DNA from 2 places in the Conyzicola lurida genome. Region 2 is predicted to be linked to the other one. Evidence: predicted binding sites of a transcription regulator. Region 2 holds the regulator's gene; the other holds the start of a gene.

Region 1 (14,261 bases), 1.6 Mb from region 2:
GGCGGAGGACTGCATCGTCGAACACACGGCCGCGGTCGCCGAGATCGGCGTGAGCGGCCCGCTGCGGGTGGAACAGCGCGCGGGGCGGCCGGTGGCGCTCCTCGACCTCGTGGCGACGCCCACGGGCGCGGAGGGGGTCGCGACGGTGTCATCGGTGGGACGCACGACGCTGATCGCCCCGGAGGGCTCCGGCGACTCGTGGCCGTTGGGGTGGCGGCTCGACGCGGCATCCGGCCCGCTCTCGACCACACTCGCGATCGTGCCGAGTAACTGCAACCCGCACATCCTGGCGGAGGACAAGCGCGGCACCTACCTGCCGCTCGCCGTGACGCTCGACGACGGCACCGCAGGAATCGTGCCGGTCGACGTCGGTGCCGAGGTGCGCGCGCAGATCTACGCGTACTTCGCCGACTACTGCTGGTAGCCGGGGGTGACTTCGCGGGCACAGAAAAAGGCCCCGGTCTCGCGACCGGGGCCTTTCTCGTGTGACTAGTGGTTACAGCTTGCCGTAGACCTGGTCGATGCCCTCGGAGACGTTTCCAGTGGAGTACTGGAAGATCGAGACGTAAGCCTCGGTCGGGTCGCCGTTGTCGTCGAACGTGATCGGGCCGGAGACACCGTTGTAGTCGATGTCAGCCGAAGCGTCGTCGGCCAGCAGTGCGGCACAGTCGGCGAAGGTGGTGCACTCGGTGCCACCCTCGGAGACGTCCTTCAGGTTGTCGCGGATCGTCGCACCGTCGGTGGCTCCACCGGCGATCGCGGCGAGAGCCGAGAGAACCGTTGCGTCGTAGGCCTCAGCCGCGTAGCTGAAGACCTCGAGCTCGGGGTCGCCCTGCTCGGTGACCAGGTCCTGCAGACGGGTCTGGAAGTCTTCGGGGGCGAGAACACCGGGGTTGGTGAACTGCGCGCCGGCGATGTCGACGTTGGTGTCGGCCTCTCCGATGATTCCGTAGTTTCCGTCAGTGCCGTAGAGCGTCGAGAAGTCGAAGCCCTGGCCGGCGAGCTGCTCGGCGATCGTGGTGATCTCGTTGAACGAGATGACGACGAGAGCGTCGGGGCTGGTCGCGAGGAGTGCCTGGATGGCCGAGGTGAAGTCGGTTGCCGACGGCTCGAAGATCTGCTCGCCGACGATGCTTGCGCCACCGTCTTCGAGGCTGAGCTTCAGGTTGTCGTAGAGGCCGATGCCGTAGGCGTCGTTCATGTAGAGAACGGCGACGTCGGTCTTGCCGTCTTCGAGGATCTTGTTACCGAGGATCTTGCCCTGCAGCACGTCCGAAGGCGCGGTGCGGAAGTAGTATCCGTCGTCCGGGTAGTCGGTGAAGTCGGGCGAGGTGTTCGCCGGCGAGATCTGGACGATACCGGCCTGGGTGACCTGGTCGATGAAGGTCTTCGAGACACCCGACGATGCAGCACCGATGATGACGGACACGTTGTCGGCGATGAGCGCCGTGGCCGACTGGGTTGCGATGTCGGTCGTGGTGTCGCCGGAGTCCTTGTGCTCGACAGAGACCTCGATGCCAGCGTCGGCGTCGTTGATCTCCTTGATGGCGAGGTCGACACCCGCGAACTCGGGCGGGCCGAGCTGTGCGAGGCTACCGGTCTGCGGCAGGATCGATCCGAACTTGAGGGTGAGGTCTTCGGCCGAGCCGCTGTCGGCGTCGGGGGTCGAAGCACAGCCGCTGAGAACCAGCGCGCTCACGCCGAGGAGGGTAATGCCGCTAATCGCAGCCTTGACCGACTTCGGGCGAGTGGCCGAGTTGGCCCGGGAGAATGCACCCATGTTGCTCCTTGGTGAAGTGAAATGTGATTGAGGTTGAATGCGCGCAGCGGTGCTGTGTGCGTGCTGTAAAGCTATTAGGCCAACCGCACCGGCACAATACATGGGTGTTACAGCCATGTAACACGGCCCGATCGTTATATTCCGTTACCTGAACCCGCTACGGATTTCGTTGCCCGTGACGCACGAAACATGTCGATCGTGAGAAGCACGAGGGCAATCCAGACGAGACCGAAACCGAACCAGCGCGCGGCGGGCATGGCCTCGCCGAGCACGAAGACGCCGATCAGGAACTGCAGGATGGGCGTCAGGTACTGCGTGAGCCCGAGGTAGGCGAGCGGCAGGCGCCGGGCGGCGGCCGCGAAGAACAGCAGGGGGATGGCGGTGACCACACCCGCGAGCAACATGGCGAGGGTGTGGCCGGTGCCCGCGGTACCGGTGACGAGGCTTCCGCTCGCGGCCAGCACCACTAGCACGATGGAGGCGGGCACGGCCAGCCAGGCGGTCTCGATCGTGAGCCCGCTGAGCGCGTCGACCCGGCCGCCCACCTGCTTCTTGACCAGGCCGTAGAAGCCGAACGAGAAGGCGAGGAGGAGCGCGATCCACGGGAACTGTCCGTAGTTGACGGCCAGTACGAGCACGGCGACAGCGCTCACGCCGATAGCGACCCACTGCAGCGGACGCAGTCTCTCGCGCAGCACGAAGACGCCGAGCAGCACGGTGACGATGGGGTTGGTGAAGTAGCCCAGCGCCGCTTCGACCACGTGGCCGGAGAGCGTCGCGTAGATGAAGGTGAGCCAGTTGACCACGATCAGCAGGCCGGCTCCGCCGAGCATCAGCGTCGCCCGTCGATCGCGCACCAGCGCGACGAGGGGCGGCCAGCCGCGCGTCACGGTGATGAGCAAGATGCAGAAGACCAGCGACAGCACGATGCGCCACGCGACGATCTCGAACGCCGATGCGGGACGCAGCAGGATGAAGAAGAGGGGTAGCACGCCCCAGAGGGCGTAGGCGGCGACGCCGAAGGCCAGACCGCGTCCGAACCCTCCGCTCGTGGACGACGGAGCGGGGGCGGTTGGCACCCGTTCAGCCTATCCGCGGTTTTAACGACGAAACGCCCGATGGCCTGAGCCACCGGGCGTTCCGGAGTGAAGCTGGTGTCGCTGCTTAGCGGACGACGACCGCGAGCACGTCGCGAGCGGAGAGCACGAGGAGGTCTTCTCCGCCGTACTTCACCTCGGTTCCGCCGTACTTGGAGTAGATGACCTTGTCGCCGACGGCGATGTCGAGGGGGATGCGGTTGCCGTTGTCGTCGATGCGGCCGGGGCCGACGGCGACAACTTCGCCCTCCTGGGGCTTTTCCTTGGCGGTGTCAGGAATGACGAGCCCGGAGGCGGTCGTCGTTTCTGCCTCGACCTGCTTGATCACGATGCGATCCTCGAGCGGCTTGATGGAGACCGACACAGTTGACCTCTTCTTTCTAACTCACGAAAACTTTGGTTGGCACTTCCCGTACGAGAGTGCCAGACCAACTATACGTCGGATATTGGCACTCGATCAATCCGAGTGCCAACGGCCCGCGTCATCCCGCCCTCGTCGTAGGCGAGAATGAGGGGATGGAGGCCACCGAGTTACGCGAGCTGTTGTCCACCGAGGGTCTCCGGCTGCTGGATTCGCTCCCACCGTTCGACCAGGCGGCGGATGTCGTCAAATCTGTCGCCGCGCTGCGGAAGGCCGGGCACTCCCCCGCGCTCGTGGCGGCGGTGCTCAGCCAGTCGAAGTTGCGCTCGCGGGCGACCGCGAAGTTCGGCCCGTTCGCCGACCGCATGCTGTTCACCGAGGCCGGTCTCGAGCAGGCGACACGCCTGCGGGTCGCGGCGATGCACGCCGGGCGGTTCCGCGACGCGGGGCTCTCGCGCATCGTCGACCTCGGTTGCGGCATCGGCGCCGACGCGCTCGCCATGGCCGCGATCGACCTGCGCGTCACCGGCGTCGAGCGCGACGAGGTGACTGCCGCGATCGCCGCGTACAACCTCGCGCCCTTCGAGCAGGCGGGCATCGAGCACGCGTCCGCCGAAGACGTGGACCTCGCCGACTACGACGGCGTCTACCTGGACCCGGCCCGCCGCGACGGCGTGCGCCGCCTGAAAGACCCCGCGGACTGGTCGCCCTCCCTCGACTTCGCGTTCGGCATCGGCTCGCGGCTGCCGACGGGCGTCAAGCTCGGCCCCGGGGTCGACCGCGACCTCATCCCGGCGGGCGCCGAGGCGCAGTGGATCTCGGTCGACCGCGACGTCGTGGAGCTCGGCGTCTGGTTCGGCGCGGTCGCCCGTCCCGGCGTCGGCCGCGCCGCCCTGGTGATCGGCGAGCACGGCACCGCCGAACTCACCGCCGCGGCCGACAGCCCCGACGTCGAGCTCGGTCCGCTCGGCGAGTACCTCTACGAGCCCGACGGCGCCGTGATCCGCGCCCGGCTCATCGGCGATCTCGCCCGGTCGATCGACGCGCGCATGATCAGCGACCAGATCGCCTACCTCAGCAGCGACACCAAGGTCGAGACGCCGTTCGCGGTCGGCTTCCGCATCACCGAGACGCTGCCGCTCGACGAACGCGCGATCAAGAAGCGGCTGCAGACCCTCGGCATCGGCACACTCGAGATCAAGAAGCGCGGCGTCGACATCGACCCGGCCGCGTTCCGATCGAAGCTGTCGCTCAAGGGCAACGGAAAAGCCACCCTCTTCCTCACTCGCGTGGAGGGGAAGAGAGTGGCTCTCGTGGCAGAACGGATCTAGCTGTTGTACGAGTACTCGCTGTAGCCGGTGCTGCCCGCGTTGATGCCGGCGATGATCACGATGACGATGATGATCGTCACGACCAGGCCGAGCGCGATACCGATGTAGCCGGTGATCAGGCCGGTGAGCCAGAACGGCTTGCCGGCGACGGTCTGGCGCTTCTGGGCGAGGTGTCCCGTGACGACCGCGGCGATCGAGATCAGCAGGCCGAATCCGCCGGAGAGCAGACCGACGATGCCGAGGATCATCGAGGTGATCGACAGGCCCTTGGGCTCGACCGGGCCGGTGGGCGCGTAGGGGTTGGCGTTGCCGGCCGGCGCGTACGCGGGCGGGGCGGTGGGGTACGCGGGTGCCGCGTAGGGGTCGGGGCGCACCTCGCCGGCGGGCGGCGCGACGGGCGCGGACTCGGGCGGCGTGACGGGTGCTGGGGGCACCGGCGGCACGGCTGGCGTCGACTGGTCTTCTGAGTTAGTCATGTTGTGCTCCTCACAGGTCGGGGCAAGTCTACCGAGGGACGCGCGAAATCGCCCTAGCGGTACCGGTAGAAGTCGTCGAAATCTCGCATTTCACCGCTCGTGGCGAAGAGGATCCAGAGCGCTATCCAGATGCCCAGCACGATCAGGTTGAGCAGAATTCCGACGTACCCCGTGATCAGGCCCGTGAGCCAGAAGCCCTTCGCCTCCGGCTCTTTGCGCTGGCCGATGTGCCCGAGCACGACGCCCGCGACCGAGAACAGGAAGCCGCCGCCGACTACCCCGGCGAGAACTCCGAGGATGCCGGAGATCATCGACAGGATCGACAGGATCGGCGATTTGCCGGCCGGGTACGTCGTCGGATTCGCCGCGAAGGATTGCGGGACGGGTTCGATGGGATCGGCCATTGCAGGCTCCTCAGGTCACGATTCGACGGATGGCAGCCATGCTCCCACCAGTGTGGGACGCCGTCAATCAGGCCTGGATGACCGTGGCGGGAAGAGTAGAGTCCGCGCCGAATCCGAGAGTGGATGGCGCGTGCCCGGCCATGATCAGTTGCGAACCGAGCGCCGCGATCATCGCGCCGTTGTCGGTGCAGAGGGAGAGCGGCGGGATGCGCAGCTCGATGCCCGCGGCGGCGCAACGCTCCGCGGCCAGTTCGCGCACGCGGGCGTTGGCGACGACCCCGCCGCCGAGCAGCAGGCGCGGGATGCCGTAGTCGACGCAGGCCGCGACGGCCTTGGTGAGCAGGATGTCTGCCACCGCCTCACGGAAGCTCGCCGCGACATCCGCGATCGGCACTTCGACACCCGAGTCACGGGTCTGTTCGACCCACCGGGCGACCGCCGTCTTGAGGCCGGAGAAGGAGAAGTCGTAGCGGTGCTTCTCCATGTCCTTCTGGTGGCTGAGCCCGCGGGGGAACCGGATCGCCTTGGGGTCGCCGCCGACGGCCACGCGGTCGATCTGCGGGCCGCCCGGGTACGGCAGGCCGAGCAGGCGCGCGACCTTGTCGAAGGCCTCGCCCGCGGCGTCGTCGATGGTCTCGCCGAGCAGTTCGACGTCGGAGACGAGGTCGCGCACGAGCAGCAGCGAGGTGTGGCCGCCCGAGACGAGGAGGGCGATGGTGGGGTATTCGAGCGGGGCGTCGTCGTCGAGCACGTCTGCGCCGACGTGGCCGACGAGGTGGTTGACCGCGTAGAGCGGCTTGTCGAGCGAGAGGGCGAGCGCTTTGGCCGCGCCGACGCCGACCATCAGCGCGCCGGAGAGCCCGGGACCGCTGGTGACCGCGATGGCGTCGAGGTCGTCGAGCGTGACGTCGGCCTCGGCGAGCGCCGCTTTCAGCGCGGGGACGAGCGCCTCCAGGTGGGCACGGGCGGCGACCTCGGGCACGACTCCCCCGTAGCGGGCGTGCTCGTCCATCGACGAGGAGATCACGTTGGCGAGCAGGGTCGAGCCGCGCACGATGCCGATGCCGGTCTCGTCGCAGCTGGTCTCGATGCCGAGGACGAGCGGCTCTGCGGCGGTCACGCGCCCACCGCCGGCGAGGTCTTGGGTGCGGGCACCTCGAGGCGCATCACGAGTCCGTCCACGTTGTCTGGCTGGTAGTACCCCTTGCGCACCGCGATCCCTTCGAAGCCGAGCGAGTCGTAGAGCGCCTGCGCGCCCGGGTTGTCCACGCGCACCTCGAGGAAGATCTCGCGCGCCCCGCGGTCGCGCGCCTCGTCGATGAGCGAGAGCACAAGCGTGCGGGCGAGTCCCTGGCGGCGGGCGCTCTCGACGACGGCGACGGACTGGATGTCGGCCTGCGACGCGCCGCGCGGCGCGAGCAGCCCCGCGTACGCCACGATGTCCTGCGGCTCCGAGTGCTCGAACGCGACGAGGTAGACGCCGTGCGTGCTCGACAGTTCAGACCCCATCGACTCGACCGACCAGGCGTCGGTCGGGAAGACGGCGTGCTCGATCGCCATGATCGCGTCGAGGTCGTCGACCGTCGCGCGCCGTAGCTGCCAGACCATCAGCTGACCCGCTTCGGGCCGGCGCTCATGGTCACGTCGGGCGAGCGCAGGTAGAGGGCCTCGTCGCCCGCGAACGGCCGCTTGTGCAGGTACAGGCCTTCGGCCAACAGACCGATGGATGCCGCGGAGACCACGCTCGCGTCGAGCCGCTCGTACGCGGCGAAGTCGGGTACCACGCCCTCGAGCTCCGCCGGCTTGCACAGCGCCGGTCCGCTCACCCGCACGGGGAGCCCCTCGGCGTCGGTGCCGCTGTACGTGCTCCAGTAGACCTCGCGGCGGCGGGCGTCGGTCACCACGAGCGTGGGCACGACGAGCCCGAAGGCGATGGCGTCGTGGCTCACCACGGGCACGACCGGCTTGCCCGCGCCGAACGCGAACGCGCGCGCGGCGGCGATGCCCACGCGGAGTCCCGTGAAGGGGCCGGGCCCCATGCCGACGGCGACACCGGACAGGGCGGTTACCGCGACCCCCGACTCGTCGAGGCACTCGCGGATGAGGCTGCCGACGATCTCGGCGTGGCCGCGGGGGTCGGGCGAGACGCGCTCCGCCAGGACCCCAGCGTCGCGGTCGACGAGGGCGACACTCGTTCCGGCGGAGGTATCGATTGCGAGCAGCACCCTGTCAGCTTAATCGCGGGTGCCGCACCCCGCTGCCGACCGCGCTGGGTGTACGACGCTGAGCGTCGTCGCGGGCGCGGAGGTTTGTCGCGGGCGCGCTGTGGTTTGTCTCGGGCGCGCGGGCACGAACGGGCGCGTGCGCCACAAAACTCAGCGCCACGGCGGGGAGCGGGGGCGCTACCGCTCGAGCCAGGCCAGGTCTGCCCAGCGCGCGCCGTGGCCGGTCACGGTGATCTCGCGTGCCTCGACCCCGTCGTCGGTCACGGTGCCGCCGACGGGCCGCACGATGTCGAGCTGCAGCCACTCGTCGGTGATGCCGTCGAGGAGGCCCTCGCCCCACTCCACCACGACGACGGATGCCGCGAAGTCGATGTCCAGGTCGTCGAGCTCGATCGCGCTCGACAGCCGGTACGCGTCGACGTGCACGAGCGGGGCACCGTCGACCCGCGGGTGGGTGCGCGCGAGCACGAAGGTCGGGCTGGTGACGGCGCCGCGCACCCCGAGCGCCTCGCCGAGGCCGCGGGTGAGCGTGGTCTTGCCCGCCCCGAGCTCGCCGTTGAGCGTGACCAGGTCGCCGGCGCGCAACTGCCCCGCGATCGTCGCACCCAGCTCGGCCATCTGCTCGGGCGTCTCGATGCGCAGCGAGATCACGAGTACTCCCGCACGACCCGGTTGCCGATGCGGGTCACCACCTCGTAGTTGATCGTGCCGGCGGCGTCCGCCCAGTCGGTGGCGCTCGGCGCACCCGTCGCCGGGTCGCCGAAGAGCACGGCGCGGTCGCCGACCGCGACCGGGGTGTCGCCCACGTCGACCACGAACTGGTCCATGGCGACGCGGCCGCTGAGCGAGAAGCGCTGCCCGTTGATCGAGACGGGTCCCGCGCCGGACGCGTGCCGCGGAATACCGTCGGCGTACCCGATCGGCACGAGCGCGAGCGTAGTCTCGCGCGCGGTGACGTAGTCGTGGCCGTACGAGACGCCGCTGCCGACCGGCACGCGCTTGACCGAGATGATCTCGGCGCTGAGGCTCATCGCGGGGGTGAGGCCGAGGTCGGCGCTGGTCGCATCGTCGAACGGCGAGAGCCCGTAGGCGCCCACCCCGACGCGCACGAGGGAGAAGCGCGACTCCGGCACGCGCAACGCGGCGGCGGTCGCGGCCAGGTGCACGACCTCGGGCTCGAGCCCGGCGGCGCGGGCCTCGTCGAGCAGCGCGGTGAAGCGCGCGACCTGCGCCGCGTCGGCCGCCTCGCCCGCGTTGGCGAGGTGGCTGAAGAACCCGCGCACCTGCAGGCGCCCGGCACGCTCGTGGCGCACCGCTGCCTCGAACAGTTCGGCGCACTCGGCGGGGTTCGCCCCGTTGCGGCCGAGACCGCTGTCGACCTTGAGGTGCACGACCGAGACCCCGGATGCCGCGGCGATCCGTTCCAGCTGGTCGAGGTTGTTCACGCCGAGCTCGATGCCGGCGGAGGTCGCGGCGTCGAAGTCGGCCCCGCTGCCGTGCAACCACGACAGCACGGGCGCGTCGATGCCGGCGGCGCGCAGCGCGAGCGCCTCCTCGATCTCGACGACGCCGAGCGAGACGGCTCCCCCGGCGAGCGCCGCGCGGGCGGACTCGACGGCGCCGTGGCCGTAGCCGTTCGCCTTGACCACGACCATCACGTCGGTGCCGTCGACCGCGGCGCGGATGGTCTCGACGTTCCGGCTGATCGCGCCCAGGTCGATGCGTGCCTCGCGCAGCGCGGTCACTGTACGGCCTCCGCGATCACGTAGGCGACGGCGATGCCCCCGTCGTGGCTCATCGACAGGTGGATGGCCCCGATTCCCTTGCGGGCGGCGATGCGGGACGCGGCATCCGTCAATTGCAGGGAGGGATTGCCGTGGGAATTCGAGACGACCTGCATGTGGTGCCAGCGCACTCCGGTGGACTCGCCGAGCGCTTTGATGAGCGCCTCTTTCGCGGCGAAGCGTCCGGCGAGGGAGCGCAGCGGCAGAATGCGGTCGCCGTCGGTCAGCTCGACGTCGGCGAAGAGGCGGCTCTTGAGCGCCGGCGTGCGGCTGAGAGCTCGTTCGAACCGCGCGAGATCGACCACGTCAACGCCGATGCCGACGATCACGTGGGTGTCCCGGTACGCATTACTCGACCGTAACGGACTTCGCCAGGTTGCGCGGCTGGTCGACGTCGAGGCCCTTGGCCGCGGCGAGTTCCATGCCGAAGATGTGCAGCGGCACGACGGCGAGCAGCGGTTCGAACAGCGAGCCGGCGAGCGGGATCGGGATGACCTCGTCGGCGAACGGCAGCACGGCGGCGTCGCCCTTCTCGGCGATCGCGATGACGCGCGCACCGCGGGCACGGATCTCCTGGATGTTGGAGACGACCTTGGGGTGCAGCGAGTTCGGGTCGCGCGGGCTCGGCACGATGACGAAGACGACCTGGCCGGGCTCGATCAACGCGATCGGGCCGTGCTTGAGCTCGCCGGCGGCGAAGCCTTCCGCGTGGATGTAAGCGAGCTCCTTGAGCTTGAGCGCACCCTCGAGGGCGACGGGGAACCCGACGTTGCGGCCGAGGAAGAGCACCGACTGGGTGTCGGTCATCCAGTGCGCGAGCTGGCCGATGGACTGCGAGGCGACGAGCACCTCGTCGATCTTCTCGGGGATGGCGAGCAGTTCGGCGGCGTTCTCGGCGATCTGCTCGGCACTCAGCGTGCCGCGGGCCTCGCCGATGCGCAGGCCGAGCAGGTAGAGCGCGGTGATCTGGGCGACGAAGGCCTTGGTCGAGGCGACCGCGACCTCGGGACCGGCGTGCGTGTAGAGCACGGCGTGCGAGTCGCGCGGGATCGTGGCGCCCTGGGTGTTGCAGATGGAGAGCGTCTTGGCACCCTGTTCGAGCGCGTGGCGCACGGCGAGGAGGGTGTCCATGGTCTCGCCGCTCTGGCTGATCGACACGACGAGCGTGCGCTCGGTGAGGATCGGGTCGCGGTAGCGGAACTCGTGGGCGAGCTCGACGTCGACGGGGATGCGCGACCACTTCTCGATGGCGTACTTGCCGAGCATGCCCGCGTAGGCCGCGGTGCCGCAGGCGACGATGACGATGCGGTCGATGTTCTCGAGCGTCCCCTCGCCGAGCGAGTCGAGCTCGGGCAGGCGCACCTTGTGGTCGACGAGGCGGCCGAGCAGCGTCTTCGCGACGGCCTCGGGCTCCTCGCTGATCTCCTTGGCCATGAAGCTGGACCAGCCGCCCTTTTCCGCGGCGGAGGCGTCCCATTGGATGTCGAACTCTTCGGTCTCGACCGGGTTGCCGTCGAAGTCGGTGACGACCACGGAGTCGGTGCGCAGCGTGACGATCTGGTCCTGCCCGATCGCGACGGCCCGACGGGTGAACTCGACGAAGGCGGCGACGTCGGAGCCGAGGAAGTTCTCGCCGTCGCCGAGGCCGATGACGAGGGGCGAGTTGCGGCGTGCGCCGACGACGACGCCGGGCTGGTCCTCGTGCATGACGAGCAGGGTGAAGGCGCCGTGCAGCTTCGCGACGACGAGGCGCAGTGCCTCGGTCAGGTCGCCGGTCTCCTGGTAGGCATGGCCGACCAGGATGGCGGCGACCTCGGAGTCGGTATCGCTCGTGAAGGTCTCGCCCTTGGCGAGCAGGCCCTCTTTGAGCTCGTAGAAGTTCTCGATGATGCCGTTGTGGATCAGCGCGAGCTTGCCGTTGTCGCCCAGCTGCGGGTGCGCGTTACGGTCGGTCGGTCCGCCGTGCGTGGCCCAGCGGGTGTGGCCGATACCGGTCGCGCCGTTGGCGAGCGGGGTGGTCTCGAGGTCGTCGACGAGCATCTGCAGCTTGCCGCTGCGCTTGCGCGTGCCGATGTGGCCTTCCGGGTCGATGATCGCGACACCAGCGGAGTCGTAACCCCGGTACTCGAGCCGCTTCAAGCCGCCGAGAAGAACTTCGAGCGACTTGTTGTCGCCGACATAACCCACGATTCCGCACATGAGCCAAGATTTTACGGCACTGACCCGGGAAAAATGTGCGCGTGCGCGGCCACGTACCCCGTTTATCCGCTACGAACCGTATCGGCTTGGTAACGGGTGTCAGGGTGAAACTTTTTCGTTCGCACCGGCCGCGGCGACCACGACCGCCTCCAGCCCCGGCAATCCGGACGATGCGTCGATCTCGGCCCCGATCCGGGCGCTCGCCTCGCGGTAGCGGGACGAGCCGAGCACGGTCCGCACGGCGTCGCGCACGGCAGCCGCGGTCGGACGGTTCGTGCGCAGATTGATACCGACGCCGCTCCACGCCACCCGCGCGGTGACCTCCACCTTGTCCTCGGTCTGGCCGGCGACGACGAGCGGCACCCCGTGCCGCATCGCCGCGTGTACCCCGCCGTATCCTCCGTTGCTGACGTAGACGTCGGTGAGCGGCAGCAGCGCGTCGTACGGCAGGTATTCCGCGGCCCGCACGTTGGCCGGCAGAGCACCCAGCGTCGAGACCGGCCGTCCGCCGGTGCTGACCACCACGAGCACGTCGTCGTCGGCGAGACCGGCGACGGCGGGGGCGATCAGTTCGGCGTAGTCGGCGTTGGCGACCGTGCCCTGGGTCACGTGCACCACGGCGCGGCTCCCGTCGAGATCGCCCCACCATTCAGGCAGAGGGGCGTCGGATGTCGCGGAGCGCGAAACCGGACCGACGAAGTGGACGCGGTCGGGGAGGTCGCTGCGCGGGTACTCGAACCCCGGCACGGAGAACTGCACGACGGCGTCGGCGAGGGCCGCGGCATCCATAAAAAAGGCATCGAGACGGGCGCCCGTGGACTCGGCGACGAGACGCTCGGCCTCGCGCTGTACGCCGCCGAAGATGAAACGGCGGGAGGCGAGCGAGAGCAGCGCGTTGCGCACGCGTCCGGCGGGGCCCGCGAGCGGCGGGATGCCCAGTCCGAACGGCGCGGTGTCGCGGCTGCTGATGCCGAGCGGCACGATGCCGAGGTTGACGACGGCGGGGCGCTCGGAGCGTGGTCGGGTGAGCAGGGCGACCGCGCCGAGGAACATGCTCTCGGTGAGAACGGCGTCGGCCGGCTCGGCCTCGAGGGCGGTGTCGATCGCCCGCAGCTGCGCGGGCATCGGGCGGAGGAAGATCTGGGCGATGTCGTAGCGGATGCCGGCGACCCCGCTGAGGCCGACCCGGCCGGGGAAGGCGGCGTTGACGTCCGAGTCGTCGTAGTCCGCGTCGGCGGGAAGGGGCAGGTAGTGCGCGCCGGTCGCGACGACGGCGTCGCGGTAGCGGGCACCGGTGAGGAACCGCACCCGGTGGCCCCGGGCGACGAGGAACCGGGCGACGGCGAGCAGCGGGGTGACGTGGCCGTGCACGGGGGTGCTGGCGATGAGGATGGCGGACATGCGGGTCTCTTTCGCTGGGGGAATAGAATGGTTGCCGCACAAAAGTATTCACTACCCTGTTAGGACAGTCAATATGTCTGACGCCCCGATTTCCCGGCCGTACCGGTCGTCCCTGCGCGAAGAACAGGCCGCCCAGACGCGGCAGCGCATCCTCGCCTCGGCCGGAGAGTGTTTCGCCCGCAGGGGCTACGCCGGCACCTCCCTGGCGGACATCGCCGCGGGCGCCGGCGTCTCCGTCGAGTCGGTCAAACTCAGCGGCCCCAAGCGCGACCTCCTGCTGGCCGCCTTCGAGCTGGCCTTCGCCGGGTCCGAGGGACCCCGCAGCGTGGGTGACAGCGACGCGGTGCGTGCCATCACCGACATCCCGGACAACGACGCCTTTCTCGCGGCGCTCGTCGGTTTCGTCGCGGACGCCAACGAGCGCACGTCGGGTCTCTGGGCCGGCTTCCTCAGCGCGGCGACGTCGGAGCCGGTCGTGGCCGAGTCGCTGGCCGGGCTGCTCGAGCGCAGGCGCGCCGACTACCGCGACGCCGTCGCCGAGCTCGACCGCCGGGGCATGGTCGGCTCGGCCGACGACCGGGACGAAATCGCGGCGGCGCTGTCGTTCCTGCTCTCGCCGGAGAGTTACGACCAGCTGGTCGTGCAGTCCGGCTGGCCGAAGCACCGCTACGTGGCGTGGCTGGTCGAGGCGACCCGCAGGATAGTGCTCGCGGAGTGACCGCGTGAGTGGTCGGCCGCGCGACTCGGGTCGCGTCCGGCCGCCATTAGGCTGTACGCGATGACTGACCTCACTGGCTCGAACGGCCACCTCTCGCCGTTTGTGGAGATCAACCGCCAGGACTGGGCGGCCCTCGCGCCCCACACCCACCTTCCGCTCACCCAGCAGGAGATAGTGCAGCTGCGCGGGCTGGGCGACGTGCTCGACATGCAGGAGGTCAGCGAGGTCTTCGTGCCGCTCAGCCGGCTGCTCAACCTCTACGTCTCGGGGGCGCGCAACCTGCACTCCGCGACGTCGGAGTTCCTCGGGGCCCGCACCCGCAGCACCCCGTTCGTGATCGGCGTCGCCGGATCCGTGGCCGTGGGCAAGTCGACGATCGCGCGCCTGCTACGCGAGCTACTCGCCCGCTGGGACGACACCCCGCGCGTCGAGCTCGTCACCACCGACGGTTTTCTGCGGCCGAACGCCGAGCTCGAGAAGCGCGG
Region 2 (14,261 bases):
CCTCGCGCACGATCGCGGTCCAGCGGTCGTGGCCCTTGGCGACCTTCGCACCCTCCCAGCGGGAGATCGACCGGGCGGCCGTCCACGGGATGACGCCGTCGATGCCCAGCTCGGTGGCCGCCTGCACCGCGAGCTCGTCGCGGTCGCCCTTGGCCAGTGCCTGGGCGAGGAAGATCGCCGGCTCGGTGCGGGGCACGTCGGTGACCTCGACGGCCTCGATCGTGAGGTCGGTGTGCTCGGCGGTGACCACGGTGCCGGTCACGACGAGCCCGCGGCCGTTGCCGATCGACACCGTCTCGCCGACCGCGAGACGGCTGACGGTGACCGCGTGCCGCGCTTCCGCACCCTCGACCGACACCCGTGACCCGACCTCGGCGGTCGAGACGAGCTCGTTCAGGTAGAAGTGCGCCATGGGTGTCAGACGTTCAGGAAGCGGTCGCGCAGCTTGGCGAACAGTCCCTGCTGGAACGACGCGAGGTGCGGCGCCTTGGCCTTGTGGCTGCCGGCGAACTGGCGGATGAGCTCCTGCTCCTTGCCGTTGAGCTTCGTCGGCGTCACGACCTGCACGCCGATCTTGAGGTCGCCACGGCCGCCGCCGCGGAGCTTGCTGACTCCGCGGTCTTTGATCGTGAGGATGTCGGCGCTCTGCGTTCCCGGCTTGAGGTCGAGCTCGAGCTCGCCGTCGAGGGCGTCGACGCGGACGCGGGTGCCGAGCACGGCATCCGCCATGCTCACCTCGAGGGTGGCCATCAGGTCGTCGCCGTTGCGGCTGTAGACCTCGTGGTGCTTGACCTTGATCTCGAGGTACAGGTCGCCGTTGGCCCCGCCGGCGGGACCGACCTCACCCTGGTTCGGCAGCTGCAGGCGCAGTCCGGTGTCGACTCCCGCGGGGATGTCGACGGTCATCTTGCGCGTGGCGCGCACGCGGCCCTGGCCGGCGCAGGTGGGGCACGGGTTCGGGATGACGGTGCCGTAGCCGCGGCAGGTGCCACAGGGGCTCGACGTCATGATGTTGCCGAGCAGGCTGCGGACGGCGCGCTGGATCTGGCCGGACCCGTGGCAGATATCGCAGACGACGGCGCGGGTTCCGGGGGCGCAGCAGCTGCCCTCGCAGGTGTCGCAGAGGATCGCGGTGTTCACCTCGAGGTCGCGCTTGGTGCCGAAGATGACCTCGTCGAGGTCGACCTCCACGCGCAGGAGGGCGTCGCCGCCGCGTTCCTTGCGCGACCGGGGTGCCGCTCCGCTTCCGCCGCCGCCGGGGGCTCCGCCGCCGAAGAAGGTCTCGAAGATGTCGCTGAATCCGCCGAAACCCTGGGCGCCGCCGAACTGGCCGCTGCCCTGGTTGTCGTATTCCTGCCGCTGGCGCGCGTCGCTCAGCACGTCGTAGGCGTGCGTGACCTGCTTGAACCGGTCGGACGCGCTCGGCTCGGGGTTCACGTCGGGGTGGAACTCTCGGGCCAGCTTGCGGTAGGCCTTCTTGATCTCTTCGGGAGACGCCGACTTGTCGACGCCGAGTACTTCATAGTGGTCAGCCACAGTTACTTGTCAATCCTCACGCTGGTGGTGGTCACGGCGGTGTCGATGGTCATCGGTCTCCATCGTCGCCGAGCAGTCTGGTCAGGTAGCGGGCGACTGCTCGCACCGCTGCCATGTTGTTGGAATAGTCCATGCGGGTCGGGCCGAGCACGCCTAGCCGGGCGAGTGCGCCACCCGAGGACGTGTAGCCGCTCGAAAGCACCGAGGTCTCGCCGAGTCCGAACTCGGCGTTCTCGCGCCCGATGGTGACGGCGACGCCGTGGTGGTCGCCGTCGACCTCGCCGAAGAGCTTGAGCAGGGTGACCTGTTCTTCGATCGCCTCGAGCACCGGGAAGATGCTGCCGTTGAAGTCCTCTTCCGTGCGCACGAGGTTCGCGGTGCCGGCCATCACCAGTCGTTCCTGGCGACGCTCGGTGGCCTGTTCGACGATCGAGGCGGCGATCTGCGTGACGAGGTCGCGGCGGTCGGCGGGATAGCTCGCGCCGATGTGGGCGAGCGAGCCGGCGACCTCGGCGAGAGCGAGTCCGCCGAGGCGCGCGTTGAGGGTGCTGCGGAGCTCGGCGAGGAAGAGTTCGTCGATGTCTCCGGCGGTGTCGACGAGGCGTTGCTCGACCCGGCCGGTGTCGGTGATGAACACGGTCATCAGGCGGCGCGGAGCGAGAGGCACGATCTCGACGTGACGGACGCGCGATCGGGAGAGAGTGGGGTACTGCACGAGGGCGACCTGGTGGGTGAGCTGCGAGAGCAGGCGCACGGTGCGCGACAGCACGTCGTCGAGGTCGACCGATTGGCCGAGGAAGGTCTCGATGGCCTGACGCTGCGCCGAGCTGAGCGGTCTCAGGTCGGCCAACTGGTCGACGAAGACGCGGTAGCCCTTATCGGTCGGGACGCGGCCGGAGGAGGTGTGCGGTGCGACGATGAGCTCTTCTTCTTCGAGCAGGGCCATGTCGTTGCGGATGGTCGCCGCGGAGACCCCGAAGGAGTGCCGTTCGACGATCGACTTCGACCCCACCGGCTCACGGGAGGCCACGTAGTCCTGCACGATGACACGGAGGACCTCGAGACTGCGATCCGACACCATGTCGCACCCTCCCTTCGCCCGTTGGCACTCGAACTGCCTGACTGCCAATTGTACCGCGCTGCGCCGAGTGGGAGGGATTGCACGCACCGGACGGAGGCAGTACCGTGTGGAAGCACTTCGAGACCACCCCCGAACGGGGGTCAGGCGAAAGGCACACCCCCCGCAGTGACAGACTCCGTATCCTCCCGCGCCCGCGCGCTCCGCGACGACCGCGCGTGGGCGAGCCTCGCCCATCTCGGCGGTGTGCTCGGCCCGATTCCGGCCCTGATCGTCTTCGTCGTCACCCGGCAGCGCGCGGGGGTGGCGCGGAAGGAATCGAAGGAAGCCCTCAACTGGCAGATCACCGCGGCGATCGGATACGTCTCGCTGCTGGTCGTCGCGGGCGTGCTGTCGCTGGCGATGTCGCTCGTGTCGCTGGGTCCGGCCGCGTCGCTCACCCTGGTGCTCCCCGCCGCGCTGTACGCGCTGAACGTCGTGCTCTCGCTCACCGCGAGCTCGCGGGTCAACGCGGGCGGGGAGTACCGCTATCCGGTGTCGGTGCGCTTCCTGCGCTGACGTCCTCGACGAAAAGTCAGCGCTGCGAAAATAATCGCGACAATCACTGAGCTTCCCTGCTTTAATGAGCGCATGACAGACGCGCCCCCGCCCTCAGACAACTATCAGCCGACCACGCCGCAGCCGCTCAGCCCGAGCGACGAGCGACTGTGGGCCACCCTCATCCACGTGGGAGGGATCTTGTTCTACTTCGTCCCGGCCCTCGTCGGGTACCTCGTCCTCAAGGACCGCGGCCCCTTCATCCGGGCGCACACCCTCACCGCGCTCAACTTCCAGCTCTCGATGTTGATCTACTGGGTGGCAGCGACCGTGCTCGCCGCCATCACCCTCGGCATCCTGTCGATCCTCTACCTGGCGATCTTCGTCGTCGTCGTGGTTTTCAGCATCATCGCCGCCGTCGCCGCCAACAAGGGCGAGACCTACAAGTACCCGCTGACGATCCAGTTCATCAAGTAGCACCCGCTCCCGCGTTTACTCCAGCAGGCGTCGTACGACGGCGTCGGCCAGCAGCCGCCCTCGCAGGGTCAGTTCCACTGATCCGCGCAGGGCGGCTGCCGCGTTAACGAGTTCGTCGGCGATCAGGCCGGCGACGGCGGTGCGGCCCGACGGCTCAAGTTCGTCGATGCGCAGGCCCTCACGGATGCGGGTGAGCAGCAGCACGCGCTCCACTCGTCGCGTCTCGGCGTCGAGCGTCTCACGCCCGGCCGCGGGCGAGAGGCCCGCGAGGATGCGGTCGGCGTACGCCGACGGGTGCTTCACGTTCCACCAGCGCACTCCCCCGACATGGCTGTGCGAACCGGGGCCGATGCCCCACCAGTCGTGGCCCTGCCAGTACGACAGGTTGTGCCGCGAGCGGTGGGCGGAGTCGCGCGACCAGTTGCTCACCTCGTACCAGTCGTACCCGGCAGCGGCGAGCTTGGCGTCGAGCAGCTCGTACATGTCGGCCTGCAGGTCGTCGTCGGGCCGCGCCACCTCGCCGCGGCGGATCTGCCGGGCGAGCTTCGTGCCGTCCTCGATGATGAGCGCGTAGGCGGAGATGTGGTCGGGATTCTCGGCGAGCACCGCGTCGATCGAGGCTTCCCAGTCGAGGAGCGACTCCCCCGGCGTGCCGTAGATGAGATCGAGGCTGACCTGCAGTCCGGCCTCTCGCGCCCAGGCGACGACGAGCGGGATACGCTTCGGGTCGTGGGTGCGCTCGAGGGTCGCGAGCACGTGCGGCACGGCCGACTGCATGCCGAACGAGACACGGGTGAAGCCGGCTGCCTTCAGCGCGAACAGATAGTCGCGGTCGACGGAGTCGGGGTTGGCCTCGGTGGTGACCTCGGCGCCGGGCTCGAGACCCCAGCCGTCGATGACCGAGGCGAGCATGGCGGCCAGGTCGGTGACCGGCAGCAGCGTGGGGGTTCCCCCGCCGAAGAAGACGGTCGAGACGCGGCGCTCGGGCAGCCCCGATTCGCGCAGCACCCGCCCGGCGAGGGCGACCTCTTCGATCGCCTGGCCCGCGTAGTCGCTGCGCTTGGCACCGCGCAGCTCTTCCGACGTGTAGGTGTTGAAGTCGCAGTACCCGCAGCGCACCCGGCAGAACGGCACGTGCACGTAGATCCCCAGGTGACGGCTCGCCGCGGCATCCATCACGGAAGACGGCAGGAGGCCGTCGGCGGGTGCCGGGTCGGCGAGGGGAAGGGCGCTGGGCATTGTCTGATTCTCTCAGACCGGCCCGGGTGCCGCCTGACGTCGGTCGAGGGCGAAGATCCGGATGTCGCGGCGAGCCGTCTTCTCGTAGTCGCGGTATCGCGGCCACTGCCGCTCGAGCACCGGCCAGACGTCCTCGGCCTGCCGCGGGTCGAGCAGCGTGGCCCGCACCGGCACCGTCTCGCGCCGGTAGTGCACCTCGGCGAGCGGGTTCGCGATGAGGTTCGCGGTCCACGCGGGGTGCCGCGGCAGCCCGAAGTTGCTGCCGGCGACGTACCAGCCGCCGTCCGGGCGGGGGAAGCACATGAGCGGGGTCTCGCGCCGCAGCCCGGTCTTCGCCCCGGTCGTGAACAGCGTGAGCGACGGGATCATCGGGGCGCTGAGCTTGAGCCGCCCGCCCGAGACGCGGAACAGGAACCGGTCGAACGGGGTGATCAGCGGGCGCAGCACGTGCCGCACGGGGCTGCGCATGAGGGCGGCGGTGACGGCGCGGATGCTGCGGTGCATGCCCCGAGTGTGGCAGGCGGGGCGGGTGCTACTCGAGCGGCCCGCCGAGGGCACGCAGGTAGCGGCGCGTGTAGAACCACTGCGTGGCCCGCAGCACGGGCGCGACCAGCCACCAGTACCAGGCGGCGGGACGGGAGAACGCGCGGATGACCATCCAGACGGCGCCGTCCTCGGTCTGCTCGACGAGGAACGCCTCTTCGCCGTCTTCGGGGTGACCGGGCAGGGTGCCGTAGGCGAAGCCGCGGCGGCTCGGCTCGTCGACGACGTAGACGACGCGGGCCGGCGCCTTCACCCAGACCGGCCAGAACCGGATCGAGAGCAGAACGGTGTCGCCCGGGGCGATGAGCGCGGTGCCGTCGGGGGCGAAGACCGTCTCGCCGGTCGCCGAGGTGTGCGAGGGCACGACCGGCTCCCCCGCGGCGTCGAACGTGACAGGCGTGTAGGTCAGTTCGCTGACGTAGTCGGGCGTGTGCCCGGTCTCGACGCGGAACCCGCTGTTCTTCTGCACCACCCAGCTGAGCACCGCGGCGGAGGCCCAGGCGAACCGCTCGTCGCCGTGCCCGATGCGGGCGCGGCGCTCGATCGGCCGGTATCCGGCGGGCGGGTACTGCAGCAGGTCGGGTGCCTGGGTGGCTCCCACGGCGCCGTAGCTGACCGGGCGGGCCCAGAGGTCGGCGTTCACGCCGGTCCTTACTTCTTCTTCGCTTCCGTGTCGCCCGTGAGCGCGGCGACGAACGCCTCTTGGGGAACCTCGACGCGGCCGACCATCTTCATGCGCTTCTTGCCCTCCTTCTGCTTCTCGAGGAGCTTGCGCTTGCGGGTGATGTCACCGCCGTAGCACTTGGCGAGCACGTCCTTGCGGATCGCGCTGATGGACTCGCGGGCGATGATGCGCGCGCCGATCGCGGCCTGGATCGGCACCTCGAACTGCTGACGCGGGATGAGCTTCTTGAGGCGCTCGGTCATCAGAACGCCGTAGGCGTAGGCCTTGTCGCGGTGCACGATGGCGCTGAACGCGTCGACGGCCTCGCCCTGCAGCAGGATGTCGACCTTGACGAGGTCTGCGTCCTGCTCGCCGATGGGCTCGTAGTCGAGGCTCGCGTAGCCGGCGGTCTTGCTCTTCAGCTGGTCGAAGAAGTCGAAGACGATCTCGCCGAGGGGCATCGTGTAGTGCAGTTCGACGCGGTCTTCGCCGACGTACTCCATGCCCTGCATCGTGCCGCGGCGGCCCTGGCAGAGTTCCATGACCGTGCCGACGTAGTCCTTGGGCAGCAGGATCGACGCCTTGACGATCGGTTCGCTCACCGACGCGATCTTTCCGCCGGGGAACTCGCTCGGGTTGGTCACGGTGACGGTCTTCTTGTCGTCGGTCGTGACCTCGTAGATGACGGATGGCGCGGTGGCGATGAGATCGATACCGAACTCGCGTTCCAGACGCTCCGTGATGATCTCGAGGTGCAGCAGGCCGAGGAATCCGCAGCGGAAACCGAAGCCGAGGGCCACGGAGGTCTCGGGCTCGTAGACGAGCGCGGCGTCGGAGAGCTTGAGCTTGTCGAGCGCCTCGCGCAGGAGCGGGTAGTCGGAACCGTCGATCGGGTAGAGGCCCGAGAACACCATCGGGATCGGCTCGGAGTAGCCCTTGAGGGCGATCTCGGCCGGCTTCGCGTGGCTCGTGACGGTGTCGCCGACCTTGGAGAGGCGCACGTCCTTGACGCCGGTGATGAGGTAGCCCACCTCGCCGACGCCGAGGCCCTTGGTCGGAGTCGGCTCGGGAGCGCTGACGCCGATCTCGAGCACCTCGTGGGCGCTCTTGGTGCTCATCATCATGATCTTCTCGCGCGGGTTGATCTTCCCGTCGATCATCCGCACGTACGTGATCACGCCGCGGTACGCGTCGTAGACCGAGTCGAAGATCATCGCGCGGGCCGGTGCGTCCGCGTCCCCGACGGGTGCGGGGATCAGGCGGGTCGCGGCATCCAGCAGTTCGGGCACTCCCACGCCCGTCTTGCCCGAGACGAGCAGGATGTCTTCGGGCTTGCAGCCGATGAGGCCGACGATCTCCTTGATGTACTTCTCGGGGTCGGCCGCGGGGAGGTCGATCTTGTTGAGCACGGGGATGATCGTGAGGTCGTTCTCGAGGGCGAGGTAGAGGTTCGCGAGCGTCTGCGCCTCGATGCCCTGCGCGGCGTCGACGAGGAGGATCGCGCCCTCGCAGGCGGCGAGCGAGCGCGATACCTCGTAGGTGAAGTCGACGTGCCCGGGGGTGTCGATCATGTTGAGCGCGTAGGTCTGGCCGTCGAGCTCCCACGGCATACGCACGGCCTGGCTCTTGATCGTGATTCCGCGCTCGCGCTCGATGTCCATGCGGTCGAGGTACTGGGCGCGCATGTCGCGGTCGCTCACCACACCGGTGATCTGGAGCATGCGGTCGGCAAGGGTCGACTTGCCGTGGTCGATGTGGGCGATGATGCAGAAGTTGCGGATGAACGCCGGATCGGTGGAGGAAGGCTCGAGGGCCGTGAGTGCGCGGGGAGACATTTGTGCCTATTCTCCCACGAGTCGCGCGCGGGGCGCGCGCTGACCGTCGTCAGCGCGGTGTCAGAAGAGTCCGACGAGCAGCCACGGTCCGGCGAACACGATGCCGACCACGGCCGTGACGAACCAGCCGAACGCCATCACGGCGCCGAGTACGATGCCCCAGACCGCGAAGGCGTGGCCCTCGGGTTCGCGGCGGTAGGCGAGGACACCGACCACGATCGCGGCGATCGGGACGAGGAAGGTGAGCCCGAGCAGCACCGAGGCGATGCCGAGGATCAGGGCGACCACGCTGAGGTTGCGGGTCGCGGCGGGAGCGGTGGGAACCGCTGTGGTGGGAAGCGTCTGGGTCATGGTCCAAGGCTAGAAGCGACGAATCCCCGGTTCCATCGGGGTAACCCCCGGTTTGTGGCTCAGGGTACCCGCGGGGCCTCTGCCGCCGTGCCGGTGATGGCGCGCACGGCACCCTCGAGCTCGGGGTGCTCGAACTCGAAGCCCTCGGCCTCCAGCGTCGTCGGCAGCACCCATCGGCTCTTGAGCAGCAGCTCGGTCTCGGTGTGGATCGCGAACGAGCCGAGCTCGAGCATCCACCGGGTGAGCGGGAGCCCGAACGGCACGCCGAGCACGCGTCGCAGCGTGCCCATGAGTTCGCGGTTCGTGACCGGCCGCGGGGCCGCCACGTTGACGGGGCCGTCGATCGCGGCATCCGTCTGGATGAACCGGATCGCACGGTAGACGTCGTCGATGTGGACCCAGGAGAACATCTGGCGGGCGCCCGCTGTCTTGCCGCCGACGTGCGGCCCGCCGAGACCGATTCGGGTGAGGGAGAGCAGCGGTGACAGGGCGGACCCGTCGCCGAGCACGATCGCCATGCGCAGCGCGACCTGACGCACACCGTCGCGGGAGTGGGCGAAGAACTCGCGCTCCCAGGCGGTGGCGACGTTGACCGAGAAGCCGTTGCCGATCTGGCCGTCGGCGTCGGTCATCGGGCGGTCGTCGGCGTGCCGGTAGATCGTGGCGGTGCTGGAGTTGAGCCAGAGCGCGGGCGGGTTCGGCACGGTCTCGACGGCGCGGCCGAGCTCGCCCGTGGTGAGCAGGCGCGAGCTGAAGATCGCCGCGCGGTTCTTGTCGCTGTACCGCGTGTTCACGCTCTTGCCGGCGAGGTTGAGCAGCAGGTCGGCGCCGTCGATCGCCGCCTCGAGTGCGGCGGTATCGCCCCAGACGACGTCGGCGCCGCTGCGGCCGACCGTGACGACGGTGTCGCCGTCCTCCCGGAAGCGGCGGGCGAAGTACCGCCCCATAAACCCGCTCGCGCCGGCGATGACGATGCGCTGGCCGCTCACACTCCTGCCGGGATCCGCGAGAGGCCGGCGATGAGGTTCTCCTCGGAGTTGGCGAGGCAGACGCGGATCCAGCCCTCGCCGGAGCGTCCGAACGCACTGCCCGGGGCGACGGCCACGCGCTGCTCGAGCAGGAGGGTCTCGGCCCAGGCCGCGACATCCCCCGCACTGGCATGGCTCACGTCGATCCAGAGGTAGAAGGCCCCTGTCGGGGGCAGATAGCGGATGCCGCGGCTGTCGAGATACCCGGTGGCGGCGACCAGATTGGCCCGGTAGTGGGCCTTGGCGGCGGCGACGTGCTCGTGGTCTCCGGTGATCGCGGCGACGGCGGCGTACTGTGCCGGGCTGTTGACGCAGCTGATGGTCGCCTCCTGCACGGTGCGCATCGTGGCGGCGAGCCCGGGCGGCGTGACGAGGTAGCCGACCCGGATGCCGGTCATCGCGTAGGTCTTGGAGAGGGAGAAGGCGGAGAACACCCGACTGCGCTCGCCGTTTTCGGCGGTCTCGAGGCTGGCGATGCTCACGTGCTTCTCGCCGTAGGTGAAGTACTCGTAGACCTCGTCGCTGATGATCCAGAGGTCGTGGCGGCGGGCGAAGTCGAGCAGCTCCCGCAGCACCTCTTCGGGGAAGATCGCGCCCAGCGGGTTGGACGGCGAATTGACGATGAGTACGCGGGTGCGGTCGGTGACGAGGCGTTCGAGCTCGGCGATGTCGGGCAGGAACCCGCGTTCGGGCAGCAGCGAATAGGGCACGGGGTGGGCGTCGAGCATGCGCACGCCCATGGTGAAGGTCGTGTAGCCGGGATCGGGGATGAGCGCTTCGTCGCCGGCCGCGAGCGTCAGCGTCATGGCCTGGTAGAGCGCCTGCGTCGCGCCGACCGTCACCCAGACTCGTTCGACGTCGACGTGCACGCCGTTCTCGCGGGCCAGTTTGTCGACGATCGCGGCGCGCAACGGGGCGATGCCGCCGTTCGGCGTGTAGTCGGTCTCGTCGGCGTCCCAGGCGCGCTTGGCTGCCTCGGCGATGTGCGGGGCGACCGGCACGTCGGGTTCGCCGATCACGAGGGAGATGACGTCGTCGAGCTTCGTCGAGATCTCGAAGATGTGGCGGATGCCGGATCCGGGGACCGACTCGATGTGCTGGGCAAGATGCGGCATACCCTCAGGCTATTACGCTGAGGCCATGCCCGGTTCCGCCCCGATCTCGACAGTGGTGCTCGTCCACGGGCTGCGCACGTCGTCGTCGATGTGGCGGCACCAGGTCCTCGCCCTCTCCGCGCTGGGCTACACGGTGATCACGCCCGACCTGCCCGGGCACGGGTCGCGCATGCACGAGCGATTCACTCTCGCGGGCGGCGTCGAGACGATCGACCGCGCCGTGGCTGCGGCCCCCGGGCCGGTGTTCCTCTGCGGATTCTCGCTCGGCGGCTATCTCGCCGCGCACTGGGCTGCAGCGGAACCCCGCGACGTGACCGGCATCCTCGCGGCGAGCTGCGGCACCCAGCCGTCGCGCGTCATCCTCGATGCCTGGCGGGTCGGGGCGGCGGCGATCCACCTGCTGCCCGACCGCGGGCTCGGGCTCAATAACGCCGTCGTGCGCGCCGTCATCCGCGACCCGGAATACGCCGACGATGTCATCGCCGGCGGCGTCGCCCTCGAGGTCATGCAGGACGTGCTGCGCGAACTCCGAGGCATCAGGATGGCGCACTCGCTGTCGCGCATCGAGCAGCCGATCTGGCTGGTGAACGGCACTCTCGACCACATCCGGCTGCAGGAGCGCAGCTTCCTCGCCGCCACCCGACACGGCACGCTCGTGCGGATCCCGGGCGCGAGCCACATGGTGAGCGTCGCCCGGCCTGTCGAATTCACCCGGGTGCTGGTCGACGCGATAAACTCGTCCCGCCCGGCCGACGGTCTCTGATTGCCGGAACGGGCTGGCAACTGGTAATGTTGCCTGTTGGCTTCCGTGCAACCCTCTATTGCATATTCGCGGCCGGGAAATTCTTTTCCTCGGCCGCTTCGCGCGACGCGTCTCGCCAGACGGTCGTGCAGTGATTCTTACAAACGTCAGCTCTACAACAAGAAGGTAAATTCAGTGGCAAACATCAAGTCGCAGATCAAGCGCATCGGAACCAACAAGAAGTCGCAGGACCGCAACAAGGCCGTCAAGAGCGAGGTCAAGACCGCTATCCGCTCCGTGCGCGCAGCGATCACCGCGGGCGACAAGGAACTCGCCGTCGCGACCCTGCTCGTCGCAGCCAAGAAGCTCGACAAGGCAGCCAGCAAGGGCGTCATCCACAAGAACCAGGCCGCCAACAAGAAGTCGGCGATCGCCAAGCAGGTTGCAGCGCTCTAAGCGTTACCACTCTTCGAAAGCCCCTCCCGCTCCGGCGGGAGGGGCTTTTCGCATGCCGAGGCGGATCGAGCCCGTCGAAATCGCTCCCGCCGGCGGATCGAGCCTGTCGAAATCCTGTTTCGCTGGGCGCACCTCGCCCGCTCAACAGGACGAAACGCCCGGTTCGCGCGCTCGACAGGACGCATCGGCGCTTTCGGCAGGACGCGTCCTGTCGTTCGTGTGTGCCGGGGCGGATGACGCTGGGTGCGACAGGGTTTCGACGGCTCAAACCCGCGGTCGCGATTCGGGCAGATCGCGCCTGTCGAAGTCTCTGGTCGGCGAAGGGTTTCGACAGGCTCGACCAGCGGGGCGGCATCGTCCCGAGCCGCGAAGGGTTTCGACAGACTCAACCCGCTCGGACAGCCCGACCCGCGAGGGGTTTCGACAGGCTCGACCCGCTCGGGCTAGCGGGCGCCGCGGCCCGCGACGATGCCGACCATGCGCTCGAGGGCGTAGACGGGGTCGCGGCCGCCGCCCTTGATCTGGGCGTCGGTGTCGGCGAGGAGCTCGATCGAGCGGCCGAGACCGTCGTCGCTCCAGCCCTGGAGGTCTTTGCGGGCGCGGTTCACCTGCCACGGGGCGAGCGAGAACTGCTGCGCGAGCTGCGCGTCGCTGCCCCGCACGTTGTAGAGCTTCGCCATGGTGCGCAGCTTGGACGCGAACGCTGCCAGCATCGGAACGGGGTCGGCTCCCGAGGCCAGGGCGTGCCGGAGGAGGATGAGTGCTTCGCCGTGGCGGCCCGCGATCGCGGCATCCGCCACTTTGAATGCCGTGGTCTCGACCCGGCCGGAGTAGTACTTCTCGACCGTCACCTCGGTGATCTGCTCGCTCGCGTCGGCGAGCAGCTGCTGGCAGGCGCTGGCCAGCTCGGCGAGGTCGTCGGAGAACGCGGAGACGAGCGCGCGGAGGGCGCCGGGCGTGACGCGACGGCCCGCTGCCTGGAATTCGGCCGCGGCGAAGTCGAGCTTCTCGGTGTCCTTCTTGAGGTCGGCACAGACGATCTCGATGCCGTTGCCGAGTCCGCCGCGGATCGCGTCGAGCATGCGCTTACCGCGCACCCCGCCCGCGTGCCGGAGGACGACGTAACAGTCGTCGGCCGGGTTCTCGAGGTAGCGCAGCACGTCTTCCATAAACGCGTCGGTGCACTTCTCGACGCCGGTGACGCGGATGAACCGGGGCTCGGCGAAGAGCGACGGGCTGGCCAGGGTGATGAGCTCGCCGGGTGCGTAGTGGTCGGCTTCGAGGTCGCCGAGCTCGAGGCTGGGGTCTTCGATGCGCAGGGTGTCGCGCAGCAGGCGGATCGCGCGGTCGGCGAGGAAACCCTCGGTACCCGACACCAGAACGACGCGTGCCGGTCGGACCTTGTCCCACGCCAGTTGCGGAATGGCGACCTTGGCCTTGCTGGCTGGCTTGGTTGCCACGCTGTGCTCCCTCGATGCTTCGCCTCGTCGACCGACTCCGGCGGGTCAAGCCTAATCGCGACCGCCGACGCCGGGCGCCCGGCGTCACCGCTCGCTCCACACGCGAACGCCCTCGTCGGCCGCCGCGGGGCTGACCAGGATGAGCCCGTCGGTGTCGGTGCGCCACACGGTCGTGCCGACCCCGGCGAGCAGGTCGAGCAGCTCGTCGGTCGGGTGACCGTAGTCGTTGTCGGCGCCGACCCCGATCAGCCCGACGGTCGCCGACGCCCGCTCGTACAGCCGCGGCAGCTGGTCCGCGGACCCGTGATGGCTCACCTTGACGACGTCGACCGGTGAAACGGGACCCGCGGCGAGCATCAGCGCCTGCGACTGTTCGCCGAGATCGCCGAGGAACAGCGAGCCGAGGCAGCCGCTGGCGCAGTCCCCCGCCCCGGCGAACTCGAGCGCGACGCTCGCGTCGTTGCCCGGCTCCACCGTGCCGAGCCGGGCACGCGGCCAGAGCACGGTGAACCGCAGTTCGCCGAGCACTCCGCTGTCGCCCCGGCTGACCCGCTCGACCACCGCCCCGCCCGCGGCGAGGTCGGCGAGCAGCCGGTCGTCCGCGGCGTCGGAGGCCGGGCCGACGATGGCGCGGTCCACCCGGCCGATCACCGCCTCCGTGCCGCCGACGTGGTCCAGATCGAAGTGGCTGAGCACGAGCAGGTCGATGCGACCGATGCCGAGGGTGTCGAGACAGGCGCCGAGCGGTTCGGGCAGCGGACCGGTGTCGACGAGCGCCACCCGCCCCGCGCTGCGCACGAGCACGGCGTCGCCCTGGCCGATGTCGCACCGCGATCTGCCAATCGTCGGGCCGCGCGAGCTGCTGGGCGACCCGCCCGCCGACCGCGGAACCGGCACCGCAGGCGAGCGCGGTGAGGACGGCGCAGGCCGCGGCCAGGCGCGCCCGCCGCGGAACCCCGCCGAGCACCGCGACGAGGGCGGCGACCGTGACCCCGGCGAGCAGCAGCACGCCCGGGATGCCCGGCGGCCACGGCAGCTGCGAACCGGGCAGCCCCGCGAAGAACCCGGCGACGGCGGCGATCCAACTGGCGGGGAGCCAGGCGACGGCTGCGAGCAGGCCGCCGAGCCACGGGACGACGGGCAGCGTGACGCACGCCAGCAGTCCGACCACGGTCGCGAGCGGCGCCGCCGGCTCGGCCA

What was found. The regulator HrcA, encoded in region 2, represses chaperone genes, less so after heat shock. The targets are predictions, from matches to a motif close to TTNGCACTCGNNNNNNNCGAGTGCNAA.
Region 1: the regulator HrcA is predicted to act here: its motif matches at 3,324-3,350, upstream of groES (co-chaperone GroES).

Annotation. Positions count from the first base shown of each region.
Region 1 covers NZ_JACHMJ010000001.1:171,221-185,481, reverse strand. The annotation lists gene HD599_RS01000 (hypothetical protein) at 1-424, shown strand, start outside; gene HD599_RS00995 (ABC transporter substrate-binding protein) at 497-1,699, opposite strand; gene rarD (EamA family transporter RarD) at 1,915-2,859, opposite strand; gene groES (co-chaperone GroES) at 2,945-3,241, opposite strand; gene HD599_RS00980 (class I SAM-dependent methyltransferase) at 3,394-4,569, shown strand; gene HD599_RS00975 (DUF4190 domain-containing protein) at 4,566-5,045, opposite strand; gene HD599_RS00970 (DUF4190 domain-containing protein) at 5,099-5,449, opposite strand; gene tsaD (tRNA (adenosine(37)-N6)-threonylcarbamoyltransferase complex transferase subunit TsaD) at 5,517-6,569, opposite strand; gene rimI (ribosomal protein S18-alanine N-acetyltransferase) at 6,566-7,057, opposite strand; gene tsaB (tRNA (adenosine(37)-N6)-threonylcarbamoyltransferase complex dimerization subunit type 1 TsaB) at 7,057-7,674, opposite strand; gene tsaE (tRNA (adenosine(37)-N6)-threonylcarbamoyltransferase complex ATPase subunit type 1 TsaE) at 7,852-8,292, opposite strand; gene alr (alanine racemase) at 8,322-9,419, opposite strand; gene HD599_RS00940 (holo-ACP synthase) at 9,416-9,787, opposite strand; gene glmS (glutamine--fructose-6-phosphate transaminase (isomerizing)) at 9,807-11,657, opposite strand; gene HD599_RS00930 (glycosyltransferase) at 11,757-13,058, opposite strand; gene HD599_RS00925 (TetR/AcrR family transcriptional regulator) at 13,132-13,776, shown strand; gene coaA (type I pantothenate kinase) at 13,837-14,261, shown strand, end outside.
Region 2 covers NZ_JACHMJ010000001.1:1,817,656-1,831,916, forward strand. The annotation lists gene HD599_RS08735 (16S rRNA (uracil(1498)-N(3))-methyltransferase) at 1-412, opposite strand, end outside; gene dnaJ (molecular chaperone DnaJ) at 418-1,536, opposite strand; gene hrcA (heat-inducible transcriptional repressor HrcA) at 1,586-2,617, opposite strand; gene HD599_RS08750 (magnetosome magnetite crystal formation protein family) at 2,783-3,172, shown strand; gene HD599_RS08755 (DUF4870 domain-containing protein) at 3,245-3,628, shown strand; gene hemW (radical SAM family heme chaperone HemW) at 3,644-4,867, opposite strand; gene HD599_RS08765 (nitroreductase family deazaflavin-dependent oxidoreductase) at 4,880-5,371, opposite strand; gene HD599_RS18330 (DUF1990 family protein) at 5,400-6,053, opposite strand; gene lepA (translation elongation factor 4) at 6,062-7,909, opposite strand; gene HD599_RS08780 (DUF4190 domain-containing protein) at 7,970-8,260, opposite strand; gene HD599_RS08785 (TIGR01777 family oxidoreductase) at 8,320-9,249, opposite strand; gene HD599_RS08790 (pyridoxal phosphate-dependent aminotransferase) at 9,246-10,403, opposite strand; gene HD599_RS08795 (alpha/beta fold hydrolase) at 10,429-11,166, shown strand; gene rpsT (30S ribosomal protein S20) at 11,341-11,601, shown strand; gene holA (DNA polymerase III subunit delta) at 12,045-13,061, opposite strand; gene HD599_RS08810 (ComEC/Rec2 family competence protein) at 13,146-13,958, opposite strand; partial or broken gene HD599_RS18390 (ComEC/Rec2 family competence protein) at 14,089-14,261, opposite strand, start outside.